DNA from 4 places in the Brenneria nigrifluens DSM 30175 genome. Region 1 is predicted to be linked to each of the others. Evidence: predicted binding sites of a transcription regulator. Region 1 holds the regulator's gene; each other region holds the start of a gene.
What was found. Region 1 encodes CRP, which controls carbon source genes, mostly activating them, when cyclic AMP is high. Its sites were predicted from a motif close to ATGTGANNNNNNTCACAT; they were not measured.
Positions count from the first base shown of each region.

Region 1 (5,777 bases):
TGACACTTTTTTACCGCTTGAGTCCAGACGCGCGGCCGCGATGATATCGACAATGTCCTGCATTGAACCGGCCGTTTTATTGACGGCTCCGGAAACGTTGCCGCCGTCGGTGGTGGCATAGCCGCCGGTATCGGCCGCCATCGCGTGTTGGCAGGCAAGAAATAACAGCCCGGCGGCGGCTGAAGGCAGTAGGTATTTCATAAGGATTATCTCCTGTTGGAATATAACTTCGTTAAGGCATTTCTCGTTCCATATGCCCAGGGTAATAAGGTTGGATTTTTTCGCTGAAAATGAAAGATCGGTTTTCAGTTTTATAAAAATCCGTATCAGTGTTATCACAAAAATAAAACAATACAATACCTTCAATTCAATGCGTCTTTTCAATAATCGAAAGGAAAGGCGGGTTTTATGAAAAGGTAATTTCCAATAAAAATCATGAATTTTATATTTATCATTTAATTATCAATAAGTTATATTTTAATTGTGGTTTTTTTGTTTCCATGGGTTTCTATTTTTACCAATATATTAATATAAGGTGGATTTATCTGAAAAATCCCCCCGACATCCGTATTAATAGGGGTTTTCTTAAAATAAATAAAAATACAATTTTATTGATCTATGTTAAAACACAACTTGATAAATCATGACTGCTTTTTATGTTGGCCGATATTACAAATAATAAATGCAGCCTGTTAATAAGACTATTTATATTTCCAGTAAATAATATATTTTAATAATAAATACCCTGCTCATTAACTGGCGGGTAAATCCGAGAGCTGCGTTGATGGTGATAGAAAAAAGCGTGAAGGCCGCTTCACGCTTTTTTGTTGTAGGGTAACGGAATGGTTTAACGGGTACCGTAAACCACAATCGTTTTACCATGTGCGGAGATCAGGTTCTGGTCTTCCAGCATTTTAAGAATACGGCCCACGGTTTCGCGTGAACAGCCAACGATTTGCCCAATTTCCTGACGGGTGATTTTTATTTGCATGCCATCCGGGTGAGTCATGGCATCGGGTTGTTTTGCCAGGTTCAGTAAGGTCTGAGCAATACGGCCGGTGACGTCGAGAAACGCCAGGTTACCGACTTTCTCTGAAGTAACCTGCAGTCTGCTGGCCATCTGCGCCGACAGGCGCATCAGAATATCGGGATTTACCTGAATCAACTGCCGGAACTTTTTATAAGAAATTTCAGCAACTTCACAAGCCGCTTTCGCCCGTACCCAGGCGCTGCGCTCCTGACCTTCTTCAAACAGGCCAAGTTCGCCGATAAAATCTCCCTGATTGAGATAAGAGAGAATCATTTCTTTGCCTTCTTCATCTTTGATCAGCACTGCGACAGAGCCTTTCACGATGTAGTAAAGCGTTTCTGCTTTTTCACCCTGGTGAATCAGGGTGCTCTTCGATGGATACTTGTGGATGTGACAATGAGAAAGGAACCATTCGAGAGTCGGGTCTGTTTGCGGTTTGCCGAGAACCATTCGCTATCATCCTCTGTTGTAATTCACTGCGCAAATCACAGGGCTCAGAGTTCCCTGTACGGCGTATTACTGCTAAACATTCAAAATTCGTGTAGGAAGAATGATGTCAGGGAATATACTGGAGCCTCTATCTGGCGACATCATCATCTCCCCGGTATCTGAGTTTGTCCAGAAAAGGCAGATTCTATTTTCGTTTGTAGCACAGCTTGAAGAACCTGTCTTGTGTTGTCTCGCTTCAGCATGATGAAGCTCTGGTTATAGCGTGTTTTTGTAAAGTAAGGATATAATTTTTCAAAAAATTTTTAGCGGAGGCGGCATGCAGGCTCGAGTGAAGTGGATTGAAGGCTTAACATTTCTTGGCGAATCAGCGTCCGGTCACCAGGTGCTGATGGACGGCGATTCGGGAGACAAAGCGCCAAGCCCGATGGAAATGGTGTTGATGTCGGTCGGCGGCTGCAGTGCGATTGACGTGGTGTCGATCCTGCAGAAAGGCCGTCATGACGTTGCGGACTGTGAGGTTAAGCTGACCTCGGAGCGGAGAACGGAAGCGCCGCGTCTGTTTACCCACATTAATCTGCATTTTATCGTAACGGGCACAGGGCTGACGGAGAAAGCGGTGGAGCGGGCGGTGGCGCTCTCCGCGGAGCGCTATTGCTCGGTGGCGCTGATGCTGGGTAAAGGCGTTGAGGTCACGCACAGTCATGAAGTCCGCATAACGGGGTAATCCTCGGCGTATCGGCCGCTGATGCCGCGCCGTGTTTTGCCGCGGCGGACTACTCGATTTTTTTTCCTTCCAGCAGGCGCTGCACCAGCGGCGCCATAATCAACTCCATCGCCAGCCCCATTTTCCCGCCGGGCACCACCAGGGTGTTGATATGGGAAATAAACGATCCCTGCAGCATGGCCAGCAGATAGGGGTAGTCAATATTATCCAGCCCCTGGAAATGAATCACCACGAAGCTTTCGTCCAGCGAAGGGATCGACTTGGCGGCGAACGGGTTGGAGGTATCAACGGTGGGAACGCGCTGGAAGTTGATGTGCGTGCGTGAAAACTGCGGCGTAATGTAGGTGATGTAGTCTTCCATGGAGCGCACCACCGAATCCATCACCGCTTCGCGCGAGTGCCCGCGCTCGTTCACATCGCGAATCAGTTTCTGAATCCATTCCAGGTTGACGATGGGCACTACGCCGACCAGCAAATCGACGTGTTGCGCCACATTGTGTCTATCGGTCACCACGCCGCCATGCAGGCCTTCATAAAACAGCACGTCGGTGGGTTCCGGCATCGGTTCCCACGGCGTAAACGTGCCGGGCACCTGGTTGTAGGGGATCGCTTCATCATAGGTGTGGAGGTATTTACGGGTTTTACCGCGCCCGTGGCGGCCATATTCGGTAAATGACTGTTCCAGCAGGCTGAAATCATTGGCCTCCGGGCCGAAATAGCTGATATGACGCCCGAGATCCCGCGCCTTACGTATTTCCATATCCATTTCCGGGCGGGTATAGCGATGGAAGCTGTCTCCTTCAAGCTGGGCTGCGCGCATGTTTAACTGCTGGAAAATCTTGTGGAATGCCTGGCTGGTCGTTGTGGTTCCCGCTCCGCTGGAGCCGGTAACCGCAATAATCGGATGCTGATGTGACATAAGGCGCTTCACTCCATGATGGTGACGTTTGCTGCGGGGCTTGCCGGGAAACGTCATCAAAAAAGACAAGGTTTCAGACTGCAGAAGAGGTTTTTATCATTGTTAGCACGGTTGCCGATAGCGATGCATCCTCTTTTTTGGCTTTTGCGGCGTTCAGCGCGGGTGATACTCGCCGGCATTAAACTGGCCGCGGGGCATGATGTTGATGGTTTCATGCAGTTCCGACCACACCAGAACCACTTCGCCGGACTCCAGTTGGCGGCGCACGTCGGCGACCTTTTGCGCCAGCGTGCGCTCCTGTTCGCCGTAATCCGTGCCTTCGCGCAGCACGAAAGATTCGATGAGATTGCCCAATGTTTCAGGATCGAGTTGTTGCCAGGGAATGATCACGATATTTGTCCAGAAAAAGTATTGTACGATCAATAACGCACTGTTAGCTTCTAGCTTCAATACTGCCGGTTGACAAGCTATTGGCTACCAATAGTCAATTCATTACCAACTATACTGCAAGAATACCTGGGGTGAGGGGCACCCGTTACATGGAACTAGGTCTGTTTTTGTCGATGCTGGGTTTTCTGTGGGTGGCGGCGATCACTCCGGGGCCGAACAATATGCTATTGACCACCTCTGGCGCCAACTTCGGTTTTTATCGCTCCCTGTGGTTAATGCTCGGCATCATGCTGGGTATGCAGAGTATTTTACTACTGGTGGCGTTTGGCGTCGGCGGCCTGCTGCTGGTCTATCCTTCGCTGCATTTCACCCTCAAGGTGCTCGGCAGTTTGTATCTGCTGTGGCTAGCGTGGAAAATCGCCACCGCCGCCTATGAAAGGCTGGAAACGACGGCTGCGCCGTCGCGGCCTATCCGGCTTTATCAGGGATGGCTGCTGCAGTTTCTCAATCCCAAGGCCTGGCTGATGGCGCTGGGGGCCGTCGCCAGCTTCAGTCTGGCGGGGCAGGAGTACAGGCACTCGGTGGCGGCGATAAGCGTCGGCATTGTACTGGTGAATCTGGTTTCCGGCGTGATATGGCTCGGCTTCGGTACGCTGATCGGCCGACTGTTGCGCAGTAAAAAAGCCTGGATTATCTTCAACGTATCCATGGGCGTGCTGACGGCGGCCTGCGTACTGCTGATTTGGCATTAGCGGCGCGGGCGATAATCGGCGCATCGGCCCGCGCCGGCGGTGACTTAAGCGGAGAGCGAGCGGTTCATCTGCTCTAGCTGCTCCTGCGCGTCGAGCCAGGCCATCTCCGTTTCTTCCAGCCGCGCCTTGACCTGCGTCTGCTGCTGCAGGCACGCCGTAAGCTCGGCTTTGCGGACGATATCATACAGCTCGCCGTCCGCCAGCCGCGCCTCAACGGCCGCCAGTTCGGCGCCCAGCTTTTCCATCTGCTGTTCAAGCCGGGTGATTTGCTTACGCAGCGGCTGCGTTTGCGTTCTCAGTTCGGCTTCGCGCCGCTTCTGGTCTTTTCTGGCCTGCGCGCTGTTGGCGGCGTTCTCTTTCGGCGCGTCATCGGCGTCGCCGCTTTGACGCTGCCGGTCCACCAGCCACTGTTGGTAATCCTCCAAATCGCCGTCAAAAGGCTCGACCCTGCGGTCGTGCACTAGATAGAGATCGTCGGTGGTGGAGCGGATCAGGTGTCTGTCGTGCGATACCACCACCAGCGCGCCTTCAAAATCGATCAGCGCTTCCGTCAGCGCCTGGCGCATATCGAGATCCAGGTGGTTGGTGGGTTCGTCGAGCAGCAACAGGTTCGGACGCTGCCAGACGATAAGCGCCAGCACCAGCCGGGCTTTTTCTCCCCCGGAGAAGCGGGCGGTGATTTCCGTCACCTTGTCGCCGCGAAAACCGAAGCCGCCAAGGTAATCGCGCAGCTGCTGTTCCGTTTCCCGTTCCGCCAAACGCACCAGGTGTTGTAACGGCGACTCGTCGGCGCGCAGAAACTCCAGCTGATGCTGGGCGAAGTAGCCCAGCTTTACCCCTTTGGCCAGGCCGATCTCGCCTTGCAGGGGAGCAAGGGTTCCCGCCAGCAGCTTAATCAGCGTGGATTTACCGGCGCCGTTGTGCCCCAGCAGGCCGATGCGCGAGCCGGGCACCAGATTCAGTTTGATCGACTCCAGAATCAGCTTATCGTCGTAGCCGGCGCTGACCTTCTCCATTTTCAGCAGCGGATTCGGCAGCGACTCCGGGGGACGAAAGCTGAAACGGAAAGGGTTGTCCACGTGCGCGGGGGCGAGCATCTCCATTCGCTCCAGCATTTTTATCCGGCTTTGCGCCTGCTTGGCCTTGGTCGCCTTGGCCCGGAAGCGGTCGATGTAGTGTTGCAGATGGGCGACGCGCTCCTGCTGATGTTCATACAGCGACTGCTGCTGCGCCAGCCGGGTGGCCCTCTGCTGCTCAAACGAGGTGTAGTTGCCGGTGTATTCGTTCAGCGTCTGCTGCTCGATATGCAATATTTTATTGACGATGGGATCGAGAAAATCGCGGTCGTGCGAAATCAGCACCAGCGTTCCGGGATAGCTTTTCAGCCACTTCTCCAGCCAGATCACCGCGTCCAGATCGAGGTGGTTGGTGGGTTCGTCGAGCAGCAGCAGATCGGAACGGCAGATTAACGCCTGCGCCAGATTGAGACGCATGCGCCAGCCGCCGGAAAAG
Region 1 is NZ_CP034036.1:466,607-472,383, forward strand. It holds gene EH206_RS02100 (polysaccharide lyase) at 1-201, opposite strand, end outside; gene crp (cAMP-activated global transcriptional regulator CRP) at 848-1,480, opposite strand; gene EH206_RS02110 (OsmC family protein) at 1,797-2,204, shown strand; gene EH206_RS02115 (phosphoribulokinase) at 2,254-3,123, opposite strand; gene EH206_RS02120 (YheU family protein) at 3,277-3,513, opposite strand; gene EH206_RS02125 (LysE family translocator) at 3,663-4,265, shown strand; gene EH206_RS02130 (ABC transporter ATP-binding protein) at 4,310-5,777, opposite strand, start outside.

Region 2 (5,777 bases), 1.4 Mb from region 1:
GCGCCGGGCACCGATCAGAGAACCATGTTGGCGCTGCGGCGGCACCTGAACGCCGAAATCGACGATTTCCCCCAAGACGTACAGGAACTGCAACGCTACTTCGCCGACGTGCGGCCGGGACAGGCGGTTCAGGCCGTGCCCGGCCAGGGGTTAGGCGTTCCCGTCTGGCTGCTGGGTTCCAGTTTATACAGCGCGCAGCTGGCCGCCTCTTTAGGGCTGCCTTTCGCCTTTGCCGCCCACTTCGCTCCCGATATGCTGTTGCAGGCGCTGCAGGTTTATCGTGAAACCTTTCAACCCTCGGCAGCGCACGCCAAACCCTATGCCATGGCGTGCGTTAACGTGGTCGCCGCCGACAGCGACCGCGACGCCCGCTTTCTGTTTACCTCGATGCAGCAGCAGTTCATCAACCTGCGCCGCGGCACGCCCGGCCCGCTGCCCGCGCCGGTGGAAGATATGGATGCATTCTGGTCCCCGGCGGAGCAGTTCGGCGTGGAGCAAACATTACGTCTGTCGATCGTCGGCGATCGGGCGAAAGTCCGCCATGGTTTGCAGAGTTTGCTGCGCGAAACGCAGGCGGATGAAGTAATGATCAACGGCCAGATTTTCGACCATCAGGCGCGCTTGCGATCGTTCGAGATCGCCATCGGCGTTCGGCAGGATAGGCCGCTATAGCCGGGAAGAAAGAGATGAGCTGCATGGCCCCGGTTGGTTAGCGCCGATCTATCACTCCCTAAACATAATGTGGCGGTGTTTCGCAGACCCGTTCACCATGGTCGGAAAAAAAAACATAAAAAAAACGGCCATGGAACAGGGCCGTTTTGTCGCTTATAGCAAAATATCAGGCGATTAAATATCTACAGCAAAGATATTTTATTTCCTGGTGTAACACGCCATTAAGCATCAGCCGGACGACGGCGCGGAGCGCGCGGCGCGGCATCACGGTTGAAGGTGCGTTCACGACGCTCGCCGCCGTTCCCTTCGCGGCGTTCGCCGTTACTGTAGGAACGACGAGGCGCGGCGCCCGCGGGACGACCGCCACGGCGTTCGCCGCCGTTGCCACGTTCATGCGGCTGGGCATCGCCCAGTAACTGCATGTTCAACGGTTTGTTCAGAATGCGGGTACGGGTAAAGTGAGATAACAAATCACCCGGCATCCCTTTCGGCAACTCAATCGTCGAGTGGGAGGCAAACAGCTTGATGTTGCCGATATAGCGGCTGCTGATATCGCCTTCGTTGGCAATCGCCCCCACGATGTGGCGAACTTCCACGCCGTCATCACGGCCCACTTCAATACGATACAGTTCCATATCGCCCGCATCGCGACGTTCACGGCGCGGCGGACGATCGCCATCACGGCTTTCGCGCGGCTCGCGACGGCGGTCGCCGCGCGCATCGTCACGATCGCGGAATTCACGACGCGGACGACGATCGAATACCGGATCCGGCGGCAGAATCAGCGGACGTTCGCCCTGCGCCATTTTCAGCAACGCCGCGGCCAGGGTTTCGATATCCAGCTCTTCCTGCGGCTGCAATTTAGCCAGCAGCGCGCGGTACATATCCAGATCGCTGCTTTCCAGCTGTTGCTGCACCTTGGCGGCAAACTTCGCCAGACGGCGCTGTCCCAGCAGTTCGGCATTCGGCAGTTCAACTTCCGGAATGGTCAGCTTCATGGTGTGTTCAATGTTGCGCAGCAGACGGCGTTCGCGGTTTTCCACAAACAGCAGCGCGCGACCGGCGCGACCGGCGCGGCCGGTACGACCGATACGGTGGACATAAGACTCGGAATCCATCGGAATGTCGTAGTTGACCACCAGGCTGATGCGTTCGACGTCCAGACCGCGGGCGGCCACGTCGGTGGCGATCAGAATATCCAGACGACCGTCTTTCAGACGTTCCAGCGTCTGCTCGCGCAGCGCCTGATTCATATCGCCGTTTAGCGCGGCGCTGTTGTAGCCGCTGCGCTCCAGCGCTTCGGCCACTTCCAGCGTGGCGTTTTTGGTGCGCACGAAAATAATCGCCGCGTCAAAATCCTCGGATTCCAGGAAGCGAACCAGCGCCTCATTTTTACGCATGCCGGAAACCGTCCAGTAGCTCTGGCTGATATCCGGACGGGTGGTAATGCTGGACTGAATGCGCACTTCCTGCGGATCTTTCATAAAGCGGCGCGTAATACGGCGGATCGCTTCCGGCATCGTCGCGGAGAACAGCGCGGTCTGATGTTCCGCCGGGATCTGGGCCATGATGTTTTCCACATCGTCAATAAAGCCCATACGCAGCATTTCATCGGCTTCATCCAGCACCAGGCCGCTCAGGTTGGACAAATTCAGCGTGCCGCGCTTCAGGTGATCCAGCAGACGTCCCGGCGTACCGACCACGATCTGCGCGCCGCCGCGCAACGCGCGCAGCTGTACGTCGTAACGCTGGCCGCCGTACAGGGCCACCACGCTCACGCCGTGCATATGTTTGGCAAAATCATTACAGGCTTCGGCAACCTGCACCGCCAGTTCGCGGGTCGGCGCCAGCACCAGCATCTGCGGCGCTTTCAGCTCGGGTTTAAGATTGTTGAGCAGCGGCAGCGCAAACGCCGCGGTTTTACCGCTGCCGGTCTGTGCCATACCCAGCACATCGCGACCGCTCAGCAGGTGAGGAATACATTCCGCCTGAATTGGCGATGGTTTTTCGTAGCCCAGATCGGTAAGGGCATTAATGATTGGAGCAGACAGCCCCAACTCAGCAAAAGTGGTTTCAAACTCAGTCATGTACACGTGCCTCATAAATGGCGGCCAGTCTACATAACTCGTCGAGAAAATTTTCAGTCATTTTCATTGAAAAGTGTGAACCGGCTCAAATTGGATTAAAAAGCGAACAAAAAAGCCCTCACCCGTAACAGGTGACAACCGAAGTTTTTTCAGGCTGAAATAGTTGTTCGTCAGCTATTGCTGGTCCGATCCTGATAGGTCGTCTTGCTCTTGGCCTAATAGCGCCAATTCCAACAATGCATAGCGGTGCTCAACAAAATTATGGACATTGTTGGCAACCGTCAGCTTGAACAGCGCCGAAGCGGTGTTCTTGTCCCCCAGACTTAGGTAGTGCTTACCTAAATAGAAGTCAGTTTCACTGAGATGCTCAGCGAGCGAAGTGTTATCCGTTGCTTCTTCCTGCAAACGCGCCATCAGCACTTTTTCGCTGATTGCGTTCAGGTAGAATTCGACAATATTCCATCCCCACGGTCCTCTCTGCGCCTCGTCATAGCGTTTCTGCAACGCTAATTCGGCCGTCTGCGGATTGATTTCTCGCTCCACCAGATACAGCCACAACGAACGGAAAGGATCATTTGGATCGTCTCGATAAAACGCCAGCAGATCATCATGCGCTAACAGGTAACGACCGCCATAGTACAAAGCGATGCCCCGGTTTAAACGCGCGTAATTGTAAGTTGGATCAAGCTCTAGTACAGAATCAAACGCTTCATAGGCAGCATCAAAATTGCCTGCCTGCGTTAAATAGATACCCAGATAGTTAAAAACCTCTGGAATATCAGGGCGAATCGCCAGCGCTTGTGAAAAATCATTTCGCGCCAACGCCCTCAACCCGAGGCTATCATACAGCACTCCGCGCTCATATAATAGCTGTGCTCGCTCATCATCGGTTAATGCCCGGCTGGCAAGGATCTGTTCCATGCGCGCCAGGATTACTTCCTGCTGCAAAGTAGGCTGTAATGGAATTGCCAATACCGCGTCTTTACGCCAATCCGTGTTGCTGCATCCTGCCAGCATGAGTGCTGTCGCAACATAACACCAGCGCAAGAAAGGCTTCATTTCCCACTCCCGAAGACAAACATTGGATGAACATCCTGTCCCGGTCAGCTCAGTATAAGGACATCCGCTCCTTACGATCACGGCTCCTTACATTGTAAGGAGCCGTACTGCTTTTTTTAACAGTTATTCACCTTCAGAAGGCGCTACGGCCGCTTCCTGAGGTTGAGCATTTGCTTCTTTAATGCTTAAACGCACGCGTCCCTGACGGTCGACTTCCAGTACCTTGACCGGTACTTCCTGACCCATTTGCAGGTAGTCGGTCACTTTCTCAACGCGCTTATCGGCGATCTGAGAAATATGCACCAGGCCTTCCTTGCCGCCGCCGATGGCGACAAAAGCGCCGAAGTCGACGATGCGCGTCACTTTACCCTGATAGATGCGGCCCACTTCGATTTCAGCGGTGATCTCTTCGATACGGCGAATCGCGTGTTTGGCTTTTTCACCGTCGGTGGAGGCAATCTTCACCGTACCGTCGTCTTCAATCTCGATGGTAGTGCCGGTTTCCTCGGTCAGCGCACGGATAACCGAACCGCCTTTACCAATCACATCCTTGATCTTGTCGGTGCTGATCTTGATGGTATGGATACGCGGCGCGAATTCGGAAATATCGCCGCGCGGCGTGCTGATCGCCTGTTCCATCACGCCCAGAATGTGCAGACGGGCGCCTTTGGCCTGGTTCAAGGCAACCTGCATGATTTCACGGGTAATGCCTTCGATTTTAATATCCATCTGCAACGCGGTGATACCTTCACGGCTGCCGGCCACTTTGAAGTCCATATCGCCCAGGTGATCTTCATCACCAAGAATATCGGACAGCACGACAAAGTTGCCGCCTTCTTTCACCAGCCCCATCGCAATGCCGGCGACGGCCGCTTTAATCGGCACGCCCGCATCCATCAGCGCCAGAGAAGCGCCGCAGACCGAGGCCATGGAAGAAGAGCCGTTGGATTCGGTAATTTCGGAAACCACGCGTACGGTGTACGGGAATTCGTTGGCTTTCGGCATCACCGCCAGCACGCCGCGTTTCGCCAGACGGCCGTGGCCGATTTCACGGCGCTTCGGCGACCCCACCATACCGGTCTCGCCAACGGAGTACGGAGGGAAGTTATAGTGCAGCAGGAAGCGATCGGTACGTTCGCCGGTCAGTTCGTCGATGTTCTGCGCATCACGCTCGGTACCCAGCGTGGCGGTAACCAGAGCCTGAGTTTCCCCGCGGGTGAACAGCGCGGAGCCGTGGGTACGCGGCAATACGCCGGTGCGCACGTCCAGACCGCGGATCATGTCTTTTTCGCGACCGTCGATACGCGGCTCGCCGCGCAGCACGCGGCTACGAACCACGTTTTTCTCTACGCTGCCCAGGATGTCTTGGATTTCGCCAGCGTCCAGCGTTTCATCTTCCGCCAATAGCGCCGCGGCAACGTCAGCCTTGATGGCATCAACCTGCGCGTAGCGTTCCTGTTTTTCGGTGATGCGGTACGCATCGCCCAGGCGCGCTTCGGACAGAGCTTCCACACGCTGCTGCAGGGAAGCGTTAACTTCCGGCGCGTGCCATTCCCACTTCGGTTTACCGGCTTCGGCAACCAGCGCATTGATGTTTTCGATAACGACCTGCTGTTGCTCATGGCCGAAGACCACGGCGCCCAGCATTTGCTCTTCGCTTAACAGGTCCGCTTCGGATTCCACCATCAGCACAGCGCCTTCGGTACCGGCGACCACCAGATCCAGACGGCTCTCTTTCAGTTCGTCGGTGGTCGGGTTCAGCACGTACTGATCGTTCAGGTAACCGACGCGCGCCGCGCCGATCGGCCCGCCGAACGGAATGCCGGACAGGCTCAGCGCGGCGGAGGCGCCGATCATCGCCACGATATCGGGGCTAACCTGCGGGTTAACGGAAACCACGGTGGCGATAACCTGAACTTCATTCAGGAAGCCTTCCGGGAACAGCGGACGAATAGGACG
Region 2 is NZ_CP034036.1:3,982,162-3,987,938, forward strand. It holds gene EH206_RS18675 (luciferase-like monooxygenase) at 1-672, shown strand, start outside; gene EH206_RS18680 (DEAD/DEAH family ATP-dependent RNA helicase) at 894-2,759, opposite strand; gene yrbN (protein YrbN) at 2,752-2,826, opposite strand; gene nlpI (lipoprotein NlpI) at 2,934-3,818, opposite strand; gene pnp (polyribonucleotide nucleotidyltransferase) at 3,942-5,777, opposite strand, start outside.
Region 2: a site for CRP is predicted at 2,833-2,850, ahead of yrbN (protein YrbN). Genes of this name have one in related genera too.

Region 3 (5,777 bases), 240 kb from region 1:
GTAAATTATCAAAATCCTCCCGAGCAGGCAGTGAAAAGCACCGTCAGGAACTGCTGAACACACTACAAAATCTGTCCAACGATGAGCTATTGCCGGTTGCCCGCGCATTTAGCCAATTCCTTAACTTTACCAATACCGCCGAGCAATACCACACCATCTCGCCCCACGGCGAGGCGGCCAGCAACCCGGAGCTGCTCTCCAAGGCCTTTGCGCGCTTAAAAGAAAATAAGCATCTGACGGAAAGGGATATTCGCAACGCGGTCGAATCGCTGTCCATCGAGCTGGTGCTGACCGCGCACCCCACCGAGATCACCCGTCGCACGCTGATCCACAAGCTGGTCGAGGTGAATACCTGCCTGAAGCAGCTCGATCACGACGATCTGGCGGACTATGAGCGCAACCGTATTATGCGCCGCCTGCGTCAATTGATCGCCCAGTCCTGGCATACCGACGAAATCCGCAAAATACGGCCGACCCCGCTGGAAGAAGCCAAATGGGGATTCGCGGTGGTGGAAAATAGCCTGTGGGAAGGCGTTCCCGCTTTTTTACGCGAGCTCGATGAACTGCTGGAAAAATCTTTCGGCTACCGTTTGCCCGTAGAAGCCGTGCCGGTACGCTTTACCTCATGGATGGGGGGCGACCGCGACGGCAACCCCAACGTGACCGCCGAAGTGACCCGCCGGGTATTATTACTCAGCCGCTGGAAAGCGGCCGACCTGTTCCTGCAGGATATTCAGACCCTGGTATCGGAACTGTCGATGTCCGCCTGTACGCCGGAACTACGCAAGCTGGCCGGCGGCGACGAAGTACAGGAGCCGTACCGCGCCATCATGAAATCATTGCGAGCCCAGTTGAATAGTACGCTGGCTTATCTGGATGCGCGTCTCAAAGGCGGGGAGCTGTTACCGCCGAAAGACCTGCTGGTCAGCAATGAACAATTGTGGGATCCGCTGTTCGCCTGTTATCAGTCGCTGCATGCCTGCGGCATGGGCATCATCGCCGACGGTCAATTGCTGGACACGCTGCGCCGCGTGCGCTGCTTCGGCGTACCGCTGGTGCGCATCGACGTTCGTCAGGAAAGCACCCATCACAGCGAGGCACTGGCGGAAATCACCCGTTACCTGGGTTTGGGCGACTATGAAAGCTGGTCCGAGTCCGACAAACAGGCCTTCCTGATCCGTGAATTAAGCTCCAAACGTCCGCTGCTGCCGCGCCAGTGGGAACCCAGCGCAGAGACCAAAGAGGTGATCGACACCTGTAAAGTCATCGCCAAAGCGCCCGCCGGCTCCATCGCCGCCTACGTCATTTCCATGGCGCGTACGCCTTCCGACGTGCTGGCGGTGCATTTGCTGCTCAAGGAAGCCGGCTGCCCGTTCGCCCTACCGGTCGCCCCGCTGTTTGAAACGCTGGAAGACCTGAACAACGCCGACGACGTAATGACCCAGTTGCTGAATATCGACTGGTATCGCGGCGTCATTCAGGGCAAACAGATGGTGATGATCGGCTATTCCGACTCGGCGAAAGATGCCGGCGTGATGGCCGCTTCCTGGGCGCAATATCGCGCACAGGACGCCCTGATTAAAACCTGCGAGAAAGCCGGCATTGCGCTGACGCTGTTCCACGGTCGCGGCGGCTCCATCGGCCGCGGCGGCGCGCCGGCCCATGCCGCCCTGCTGTCCCAGCCGCCGGGAAGCCTGAAAGGCGGCCTGCGCGTCACCGAACAGGGGGAGATGATCCGCTTTAAGTACGGCCTGCCGGAAGTCACCATCAGCAGCCTGGCGCTGTACACCGGGGCGATTCTGGAAGCCAACCTGTTGCCGCCGCCGGAACCCGAACAGGAGTGGAGCGAGGTGATGGACGAACTGTCCCGCGTCTCCTGCGAGATGTATCGCGGCTACGTACGCGAAAATCCGGACTTCGTCCCTTATTTCCGCTCCGCCACGCCGGAACTGGAGCTGGGTAAATTGCCGTTAGGCTCCCGCCCGGCGAAACGCCGTCCTACCGGTGGGGTGGAAAGCCTGCGCGCCATTCCGTGGATTTTCGCCTGGACACAGAACCGCCTGATGTTGCCCGCGTGGCTGGGTGCGGGCGCCGCGTTGCAAAAAGTCGTCAACGACGGCAAACAGGCGCAGTTGGAAGCCATGTGCCGCGACTGGCCGTTTTTCTCCACCCGCATCGGGATGCTGGAAATGGTGTTTTCCAAAGCCGACCTGTGGCTGGCCGAATACTACGACCAGCGTCTGGTGGATAAGAAGCTGTGGCCGTTAGGGAAACAGCTGCGCGAGCAACTGGCGCAAGATATCCATGTGGTGCTGACCATCGCCAACGACGATCACCTAATGGAAGACCTGCCGTGGATCGCCGAATCCATCGCGTTGCGCAACGTGTATACCGACCCGCTCAACGTGCTTCAGGCCGAGCTGCTGCACCGCTCGCGCCAACAGGAAGAGCCGGACCCGGAGGTGGAGCTGGCGCTGATGGTGACCATCGCCGGCGTGGCCGCCGGTATGCGCAATACCGGCTGATCGATAAAAGCTAAACGCGGAAACGACAAAGGCCGGTCCATGACCGGCCTTTCAGATCATTGACTTCATTGGGCATTTTGCCATTAATGTCCCCCTCCCGGCCTCCCCCTTGCCAGGGGGAGGAGCTAACCCTTCGCCCTTATATGAAGGGTTCGGGTAGGCCAAGAGACGGCATCACGCCAGATATTTATCCTGCAGAAACTGCCGGGCGCGTTTATCCAGCCCGTACTCCGCCTCCATCCAGCCGTTAACCGAACCGTGGCGTTCATTAATCGCCCGCAGCGCCGTGACGATAAACTCTTCCTTAACCGACAGCACATAGGAAAACCGCACCAGCGCTTTCTCGCTCAGGGTCTGCGCCAGATGCGTCAGCAACTGCTGCCTGAATGGCGTCAGCGTGGTTTCGGTCAGCAGATAATCTTCAATCACCGTTTGCTCATCAACCCCCAGCGCCAGCATCACCAGCGCCGATCCCAGACCGGTGCGGTCTTTACCCACCGCGCAGTGCTGTACCAGCGCGCCGTTATCCGGCTGCAACAGCAGCGACGCCAGTTGGCGATAGGCGGAATTATCGAAAGGCAAACGGCGATAAAGTTCCAGCATAAAGGCCCGCGAGTCGAAGGACTCCAGCACCTCCGATCCCAAAGAATCCAGATTCGCCGTGACTTCGTGCCGCAGCGGGTTGGCGGGGAACGGATGGTAGTTCGCGCCGGGCCACAGGATATCGGGCTTGAGGGCGATTTCATCCGGATCGCGGTAGTCGAGAACATCGGCGACGGGCACGCCGGCCAGGCGTTCGCAGTCCGCCGGCGTCAATAAATCCAGCGAACCGGCTCGAAATAGCTTGCCGCGGCGGATAAGCCGCCCGTCCGCCGTCCGATTGCCGCCCAGATCGCGAAAATTGATCCCGCCGTCCAGCGGAACCAGGGAAGGATGGAGTAGCGTGGGTTCGGTCATACATCTCCTTGCGGTGGTCATAAAGGGCAGGCCGGGAAACGGGCCGGCATTGCCCATCGCCGGCCCGACATGCGGTAATACCGTTTATGCACGAGCCAGCAGGCGACGGGTGGCGTCCAGCAGAACCTTGACCACCGTGGTTTCAGCCAGCTTCATGGTGGCGACATCGGGAATTTCCTGCTGGGTGCGATTGACAATCACCCCGGCAATCATCCCGGCGCGCAGCCCCTGGCTGGCGCACATCGTCAGCAAGGTGGCGGATTCCATTTCATAATTCAGCACCCCCATGCTTTGCCACTCTTCCATCGATCCCTGGAAACGGCGCACCACGCGGCCTGAAAAGGTATCATAACGCTCCTGGCCGGGGTAAAACGTATCGGATGATGCGGTCACGCCAACGTGCAGCGCCGCGCCGGACGCCTTTGCCGCCTCGACCAGGGCGGTGGTGCAGTCAAAATCGGCCACCGCCGGAAATTCCAGCGGCGCGAAATGCAGGCTGGCGCCGTCGAGCCGTACCGCCGCGGTCGTCACCAGCACATCCCCCACGTTGATACCCGGCTGGATCGCCCCGGTCGTCCCCACCCGCAGGAAGGTGCGAACGCCCAGCTGCGCCAGCTCCTCCACCGCAATCGACGTTGACGGGCCGCCAATGCCGGTGGAGCAGACGATAATCGGCTTGCCTTCCAGTTCGCCGCGCCAGGAGGTAAATTCACGGTGCGACGCCAGAGGGACCGGGTTATCCAGCAGACGGGCTATTTTTTCCACGCGCTCAGGGTCGCCCGGCACAATCGCCAGCGTCGCGCCCTGTAAATCAGGCTTTGTCAGACCGAGATGAAACACATCAGATTTGGACATAACCGCCCTCCCAGGCAATGAGTCGAGTGATCAGAGGAAATAAGGAAAAAACTTTAGCCTATTACCAGGCGATTTTTAGTGATGACCATCACTCATAAAAAAGAAACAGAAACTCAACATACATAAAATTGTGATACACATCACTAATAAGCGTTATCAACACCGCCTTTGCGCCGTTTTGGTTCCGTTATTGTAGATTCTTTAGCCGTTGATATTCCTCGCGGCAGACACAAAACCCGCTATTTCCAGGCATGAAAAAGGGAGGCAGCGCCTCCCTGTCATCGATCGTTAACGTTACCGGCTTAGCGCGCGTCGCGCAGACGCCGTGCCGCCTCAACCATGTTGGCCAGCGCCTGGCGGGTTTCCGGCCAGCCGCGGGTTTTCAGACCGCAGTCCGGGTTAACCCACAGACGTTGCGCCGGGATGCGCTGCGCCGCTTTCTTCAGCAACGCTTCGATCCACTCCACGCTCGGGACGTTCGGCGAGTGGATATCATACACGCCCGGGCCGATTTCGTTCGGATACTCAAACTCTTCAAACGACTCCAGCAGCTCCATATCGGAACGCGAGGTTTCAATGGTGATCACATCGGCGTCCAGCGCGGCGATGGAATCCATAATGTCGTTGAACTCGCAGTAACACATATGGGTGTGGATCTGCGTATCGTCTTGCGCCACGGCGGCATTCAGACGGAAAGCGTCCACCGCCCATGCCAGATAGGCATCCCAGTCGGAACGGCGCAGCGGCAGACCTTCACGCAGGGCGGGTTCATCGATCTGAATAATGCCGATGCCCGCTTTTTCCAGATCGGCCACTTCGTCGCGCAGCGCCAGCGCAATCTGTTTGGCGATGGTTTCACGCGTTACGTCTTCGCGCGGGAAAGACCAGCACAGAATGGTCACCGGGCCGGTAAGCATGCCCTTCATCGGCTTGTCGGTCAGCGACTGGGCGTATTTCGCCCACTCAACGGTAATGGCCCGCGGGCGGCTGACGTCGCCGATAATCACCGGCGGCTTCACGCAGCGGGAGCCATAGCTCTGCACCCAGCCGTTCTGGGTAAAGACGAAGCCGTCCAGATGCTCGCCGAAATACTCCACCATATCGTTACGCTCGGCTTCGCCGTGCACCAGCACGTCCAGTCCCAGACGTTCCTGCTCGACCACCGCCTGCTTGATATGCTCGGAGATGCCGGTGCGGTAGTTGTTGCCGTCCAGACGCCCTTGCTTGAAGTCCAGACGCAGGCCGCGAATTTCCGTGGTTTGCGGGAAAGAGCCGATGGTGGTGGTCGGCCATGCCGGCAGCTTGAAGCGTTCGCGCTGAGCCGCGGCGCGCAGCGGGTAAGCGCTCTGACGCTGACTATCCTGCGCAGTGATGGCGGCCAGACGCCGCTCCACCGCCGGGTTGTTTACGCGGGTGGACGTACGGCGAGCGCGAATCGGC
Region 3 is NZ_CP034036.1:223,216-228,992, reverse strand. It holds gene ppc (phosphoenolpyruvate carboxylase) at 1-2,525, shown strand, start outside; gene EH206_RS01025 (tyrosine-protein phosphatase) at 2,700-3,482, opposite strand; gene udp (uridine phosphorylase) at 3,567-4,337, opposite strand; gene metE (5-methyltetrahydropteroyltriglutamate--homocysteine S-methyltransferase) at 4,640-5,777, opposite strand, start outside.
Region 3: a site for CRP is predicted at 4,466-4,483, ahead of udp (uridine phosphorylase). Genes of this name have one in related genera too.

Region 4 (5,777 bases), 1.8 Mb from region 1:
CGCATCCTCATTGGACGGCAGAATTTTACTTGTTGGCATAGCTTTACTCCTTGGCGGTCAGGCAACCGCGGCTTCGATATCGGGGGTTCGCAACATTGCCAAACTCAGCACTTTCTGCTCAGTGGCCTCATCGTGGAGCAGTTCGCCGGATACCGCGCCTTCCCGCATCACAATAATGCGGTCGGCCAGTCCGAGCACTTCCGGCAGGTCGCTGGAAGCGAACAGCACGGCAATGCCTTGCTTCGCCAGCTCATAAATGACGTGATAGATTTCGTGCTTGGCGCCGACGTCGATGCCGCGCGTCGGCTCGTCCAGCAGGATGACTTTCATCTCTTCCGACAGCCAACGCCCCAGAATGGCCTTCTGCTGATTACCGCCGGAAAGATTCATCATTAGTTGCGCCGCGCTGGGGGTTTTAATATTCAGCGCCTGAATGCGCTTGGCCGCATTCTCCTTTTCCCAGCGGTTATTAATGATAAAGCCGGCCTTCAGGCTTTTGCGCCGCGCGCTGATGTTGATATTGTCGCGCACCGAATGCACGGCGATGATCCCCTCGGACTTGCGATCTTCCGGGCACAGCATCACCCCCTGGCGGATGGCGTCAATGGGCGACGTCACCGTCAGCGGTTTGCCATCCAGCAGCACCTGTCCGCCGGTGATGCGGGTCGCGCCGAATATCCCCTTCAGCAGTTCGCTGCGCCCGGCGCCCACCAGGCCGAACAGCCCGACGATTTCCCCTTGCCGCACCTGCAGCGACACCGTCGATTTCACCCCAGGCGCTTTAACCTCCCTCAGCGTCAGCCGCTCCTCGCCGTGAGGACGCGGCGCATAGCCGTAGATATCCCCCAGGTTTCTGCCCACCATCGCCTGCACCAGCGATTGATGATCCACCTGGCGCATATCGTCGAAGGTGCGCACATAGCGGCCGTCTTTAAACACGGTGATGGCGTCCCCCAGGGCGAAAATCTCCTCCATGCGGTGCGACACGTACAAAATCACCCGCCCTTCGCCGCGTAATTCGGCGATCACCCGAAACAGTTGTTCGATTTCGCGGGCGGATAACGAACTGGTGGGTTCGTCAAAAGCGATGATTTTGGCGTTACGGGCCAGCGCCTTGGCGATCTCCACCATTTGCCACTGGCCGATGGAAAGGTATTTAAGCGGCGTGTCGGGATCGATATCCAGTCCCAGGTGTTCAAGCTGCAGTTTGGCCTCATAACGCAGTAGCGAATAATTCACCATGCCGTACTTGTGCGGCAGTTGGCCAAGGTAAATATTCTCCGCCACCGTCATTTCCGGCACCAGATGCAACTCCTGATAAATAATCGCCACGCCGGCATTCAGCGCATCCATGGTGTTATTGAAGCGCGCCGGCCGCCCCTGGATATGGATTTCCCCGGCGGAAGGCAAATAGTTACCGCTCAGGATTTTCAACAGCGTGGATTTACCCGCCCCGTTTTCCCCCATCAAACCGTGGATCTGCCCCGCCTGGCAGGAAAAGCTGATATCCGCCAGCGCCTTGACGCCGGGAAACTCCTTGCCGATGCCGTGAAACGACAAATAGGGTGACTGTACCGTCATTTTCGTTTCCTCATAGTTAACCACTCGCCGTCGCGCCGGTCGTCCCCGCCGCAGCGGAGACGGAAACCGGCGGCAAACGCACGGACCTCCCTGTCCCGCCGGCCGTTACAGCAGACCTTTTTTCTCCAGTTCGACCTTGAAGTTGTCGCGGGTGATCAGCACCACATCGGTAACTTCGGTGAATTTTTGCGGTTCCACGTCTTTGGTTACCCACTCATTCAGCATCTGGATGCTTTTATAACCGTGGATATCCGGGCTGGGCAGCAGTGAACCGTAGAAACCGGTGGCCTGTCCTTTCGACAGTTCGCTCACCGCATCCACCCCGTTGATACCGATGCCGATTACGTTAGGCGCCTTGAACCCCTGACCTTCCGTCGCCCGCACGCCGCCCAGCACGGTGTTATCGTTCATGCCGACAATCAGCCAGTTCTTCACGCCGGGATGCTGAACCAGCATCGAGTTGGCGGCGTCAAACGCCCCGGGAATATCGTTGGATTTGGTGGGAACCTGATAGATTTGCTTTTCCGGGAAACCGGCGGCTTTCAGCGCCTCCATCGAACCGGTGGTGCGGCGCCGGGCGGTATCCAGCTCATTGGAGGTAATCGCCATCACCGCGGTTTCCGCCACCTTCCAGCCGCGTTTATTCATTTCGTTCCACAACTCCTGCCCCTGGCGCTCGCCAATTTTGCTGGCCGCCATCATAACCAGCGGCACCGAGTCCATCGGCTCGCCTCTGGCATTAACGAACTGATCGTCCACGGCGATGACCTTCAGGTCGTAGCTGCGCGCCTTGGCGACGATCGCCGCTCCTAATTTGGGGTCGGGGGTACAGATCACGAAACCTTTCGCCCCGCTGGCCGCTAGACTATCAATGGCATTAAGCGTTTTTTCGCCGTCCGGCACGGCGATTTTGATCACCTCGAAACCGAGATCTTTTCCCGCCTTGTCGGCAAATTTCCATTCCGTCTGAAACCAGGGTTCTTCCGGCTGTTTAACCAGAAATCCCAGCTTCAATGTGTCGGCGATAGCCGATTGTGACATAACTGCGGCCAGCCCAATCGTCGCCAGCAGCTTAGTGAATTTATGCATGATGTTCTCCGCTATAGTTATTTTTTACACGTCAGAGGATCCTGGATGTGTAATCGGTTCCATTAAGGCATTTCCGGTCGGGGTAAAGGAAAAGCACGGCGTTGGTGGCACTCCTTTACTCAGCAGCATTCAGACGCTGTATGTTTTAGCGGTTATTTTCAGCAAGAATATCGAGCGTTATCACATCCCCGAACAACGACAGGTTTGTGCATATATTTAGCAAATTTAACCGGTCATTAACTTTTGACGAACATCACACAATGACGGCGAGCGGCAGAAAAATGCATACTTCCAGCTAACCGCTCCTCACGCCCCTCGTTATGCCCGCCTATCGTATACGGCTATAAACAATGGCGGAATTGACGGGAGCGGAGCGATGAATGCGGACGCGATTACTTTGGGACTCGACTTTGGCAGTGATTCGGTACGCGCATTGGCCGTTGACTGCCGGAGCGGGCAAGAATTGACCACTGAGGTGGTGTATTATCCGCGCTGGCGCGCCGGGAACTATTGTCAGCCGGCGAATAACCAGTTCCGCCACCACCCGCTGGATTATATTGAGTCGCTGGAGCAGGCCGTGCGCGCCGTGGTGGAACGACTGAGCGCGGCGCAGCGCCGGCGGATCGTCGGCATCGGCGTCGATTCCACCGGCTCCACCCCCGCCCCCATCGACGAACAAGGGACTGTTCTGGCCTTGCGCCCCGAGTTTTCCGCCAACCCCAACGCCATGTTCGTGCTGTGGAAGGATCATACGGCAATAGAAGAGGCGGAAGCGATCACTAGCCTGTGCCGCAGCGGCCGGTTTGCGGATTACACCCGCTATATTGGCGGCGTCTACTCATCGGAGTGGTTCTGGGCCAAAATACTGCACGTTTCACGCCAGGATGCGGCGGTGCGGCAGGCCGCCGTCTCCTGGATCGAACTGTGCGACTGGGTGCCCGCCCTGCTCTCCGGCACCCTGGCCCCCGGCGACATCAGACGCGGCCGCTGCGCCGCCGGGCACAAATCGCTGTGGCACCCCGACTGGGGCGGCCTGCCGCCCAAAACCTTCCTGCACGCGCTCGATCCCCGCCTGAGCGAAAAACTGCAATACCCGATGTTTACCGACACCTGGACCGCCGATGCGCCCGTCGGCGCCATCACCGCCGAATGGGCCGCGCGGCTCGGCCTGCCGGAAAGCGTGGTTATCGCCGGCGGCGCCTTTGACTGCCACGTCGGGGCCGTTGGCGCCGGGGCGCAGCCCTATACCCTGGTTAAGGTGATCGGCACCTCGACCTGCGACATCCTGATTGCCGATAAAGCGCGCATCGCCGATCGCACGATCAAGGGGATCTGCGGCCAGGTGGACGGCAGCGTGGCGCCCGGCCACATCGGGCTGGAAGCCGGGCAGTCCGCCTTTGGCGATATGTACGCCTGGTTCGGCCGCCTGTTGAGCTGGCCGCTGCGCCAGGCGATCGCCGATGACCCGCAGTTGAAGCTCCCTTTGCAGGCCGCAGAAGCCGGCCTGCTTGAGCGGCTCACCCACGCCTGGGCCGAAAACCCCTCGCTGGATCATCTGCCGGTGGTGCTCGACTGGTTTAACGGACGCCGCACCCCTTTCGCCGACCAGCGGTTAAAAGGCGTTATCGCCGACCTTAACCTGGGCACGGACGCGCCGACGCTGTTCGGCGGCTTTATCGCCGCCACCGCTTTCGGCGCCCGCGCCATTATGGAGTGCTTTGAAAGCCAGGACGTGCCGGTCGACAACATTCTCGCGCTGGGCGGCATCGCCCGCAAATCCCCCGCCATCATGCAGGTGTGTAGCGATGTGATGAATCGCCCACTGCAAATTGTGGCCTCCGACCAGTGCTGCGCGCTGGGAGCGGCCATCTTCGCCGCCGTCGCCGCGGGCGTCCATAGCGATATCCCCAGCGCGCAGCGGCGGATGTCCAGCGGCGTCGAGCAAACGTTGACGCCGGATAGCCGGCGCGTCGCCCACTATCAGCGGCTTTATGAGCGCTACCAGCAGTGGTGCCGCGCCGCTGAACCGGCTTACGGCGCCCGGTTCAATACCGACGCGTAATGTCTTCATTTCCCGCCGGGAATAAACAGGAGTAACCATGGATCACTTTACATCCCTTGAAGTCTGGTTCGTTATCGGCAGTCAGCACCTTTATGGGGCGGAAACCTTACGTCAGGTAAAGGATAATGCGGAAAAGGTCGTCGCCGGTCTGAATCAGGACGCGCGCCTGCCGGTCAGGCTGGTGCTTAAACCGCTGGTAAAAACCGCGGACGAAATCGGCGCGCTGTGCCGCGACGCCAACCATCAGGATAGCTGCATCGGTCTGCTGGTCTGGCTGCATACCTTCTCCCCCGCCAAGATGTGGATCGGCGGGCTCAGCATTCTGCATAAGCCGTTACTGCAATTCCATACCCAGTTCAACGCGCAAATCCCCTGGGACACCATGGATATGGATTTTATGAACCTGAACCAGACCGCCCACGGCGGCCGGGAGTTCGGCTTTATCGGCGCGCGCATGCGTCTGCCGCACCAGGTGGTGGTCGGCCACTGGCAGGATAGCCAGGCCCATCAGCGCATCGCCAAATGGATGCGGGTGGCGGCGGCGATCCAGGAAAGCAAAGGGCTGAAGCTGGCCCGCTTTGGCGACAACATGCGCGAAGTGGCGGTCACCGAGGGCGATAAGGTCGGCGCGCAGATCCGCTTCGGCTATTCCGTCAGCGCCTGGGGGCTGGGGGATTTGACCAGCGTGATTGATGCCGTCTCCCAGGGCGATATCGCTACGCTTATTGAAGAGTACGAAGCCAGCTATCAATTGACGGATGCGGTAAAGCTCCATGGCCCCAATCGGCAAAACCTGTTGGACGCGGCGCAAATCGAGCTGGGGATGCGGCGTTTTCTGCAGCAAGGCGGCTATAAGGCCTTCACCACTGATTTTGAAAACCTGTATGGACTAAAGCAGTTGCCGGGGCTGGCGGTACAGCGCCTGATGCAGCAAGGCTATGGTTTCGGCGGCGAAGGCGACTGGAAAACCGCCGCCCTGTTGCGCATCATGAAGGTGATGGCGGAGGGCTTGCCCGGCGGCACCTCGTTTATGGAGGATTACACC
Region 4 is NZ_CP034036.1:2,308,218-2,313,994, forward strand. It holds gene araH (L-arabinose ABC transporter permease AraH) at 1-39, opposite strand, end outside; gene araG (L-arabinose ABC transporter ATP-binding protein AraG) at 58-1,581, opposite strand; gene EH206_RS10735 (arabinose ABC transporter substrate-binding protein) at 1,687-2,670, opposite strand; gene EH206_RS10740 (ribulokinase) at 3,047-4,732, shown strand; gene araA (L-arabinose isomerase) at 4,770-5,777, shown strand, end outside.
Region 4: a site for CRP is predicted at 2,912-2,929, ahead of EH206_RS10735 (arabinose ABC transporter substrate-binding protein). Genes of this name have one in related genera too.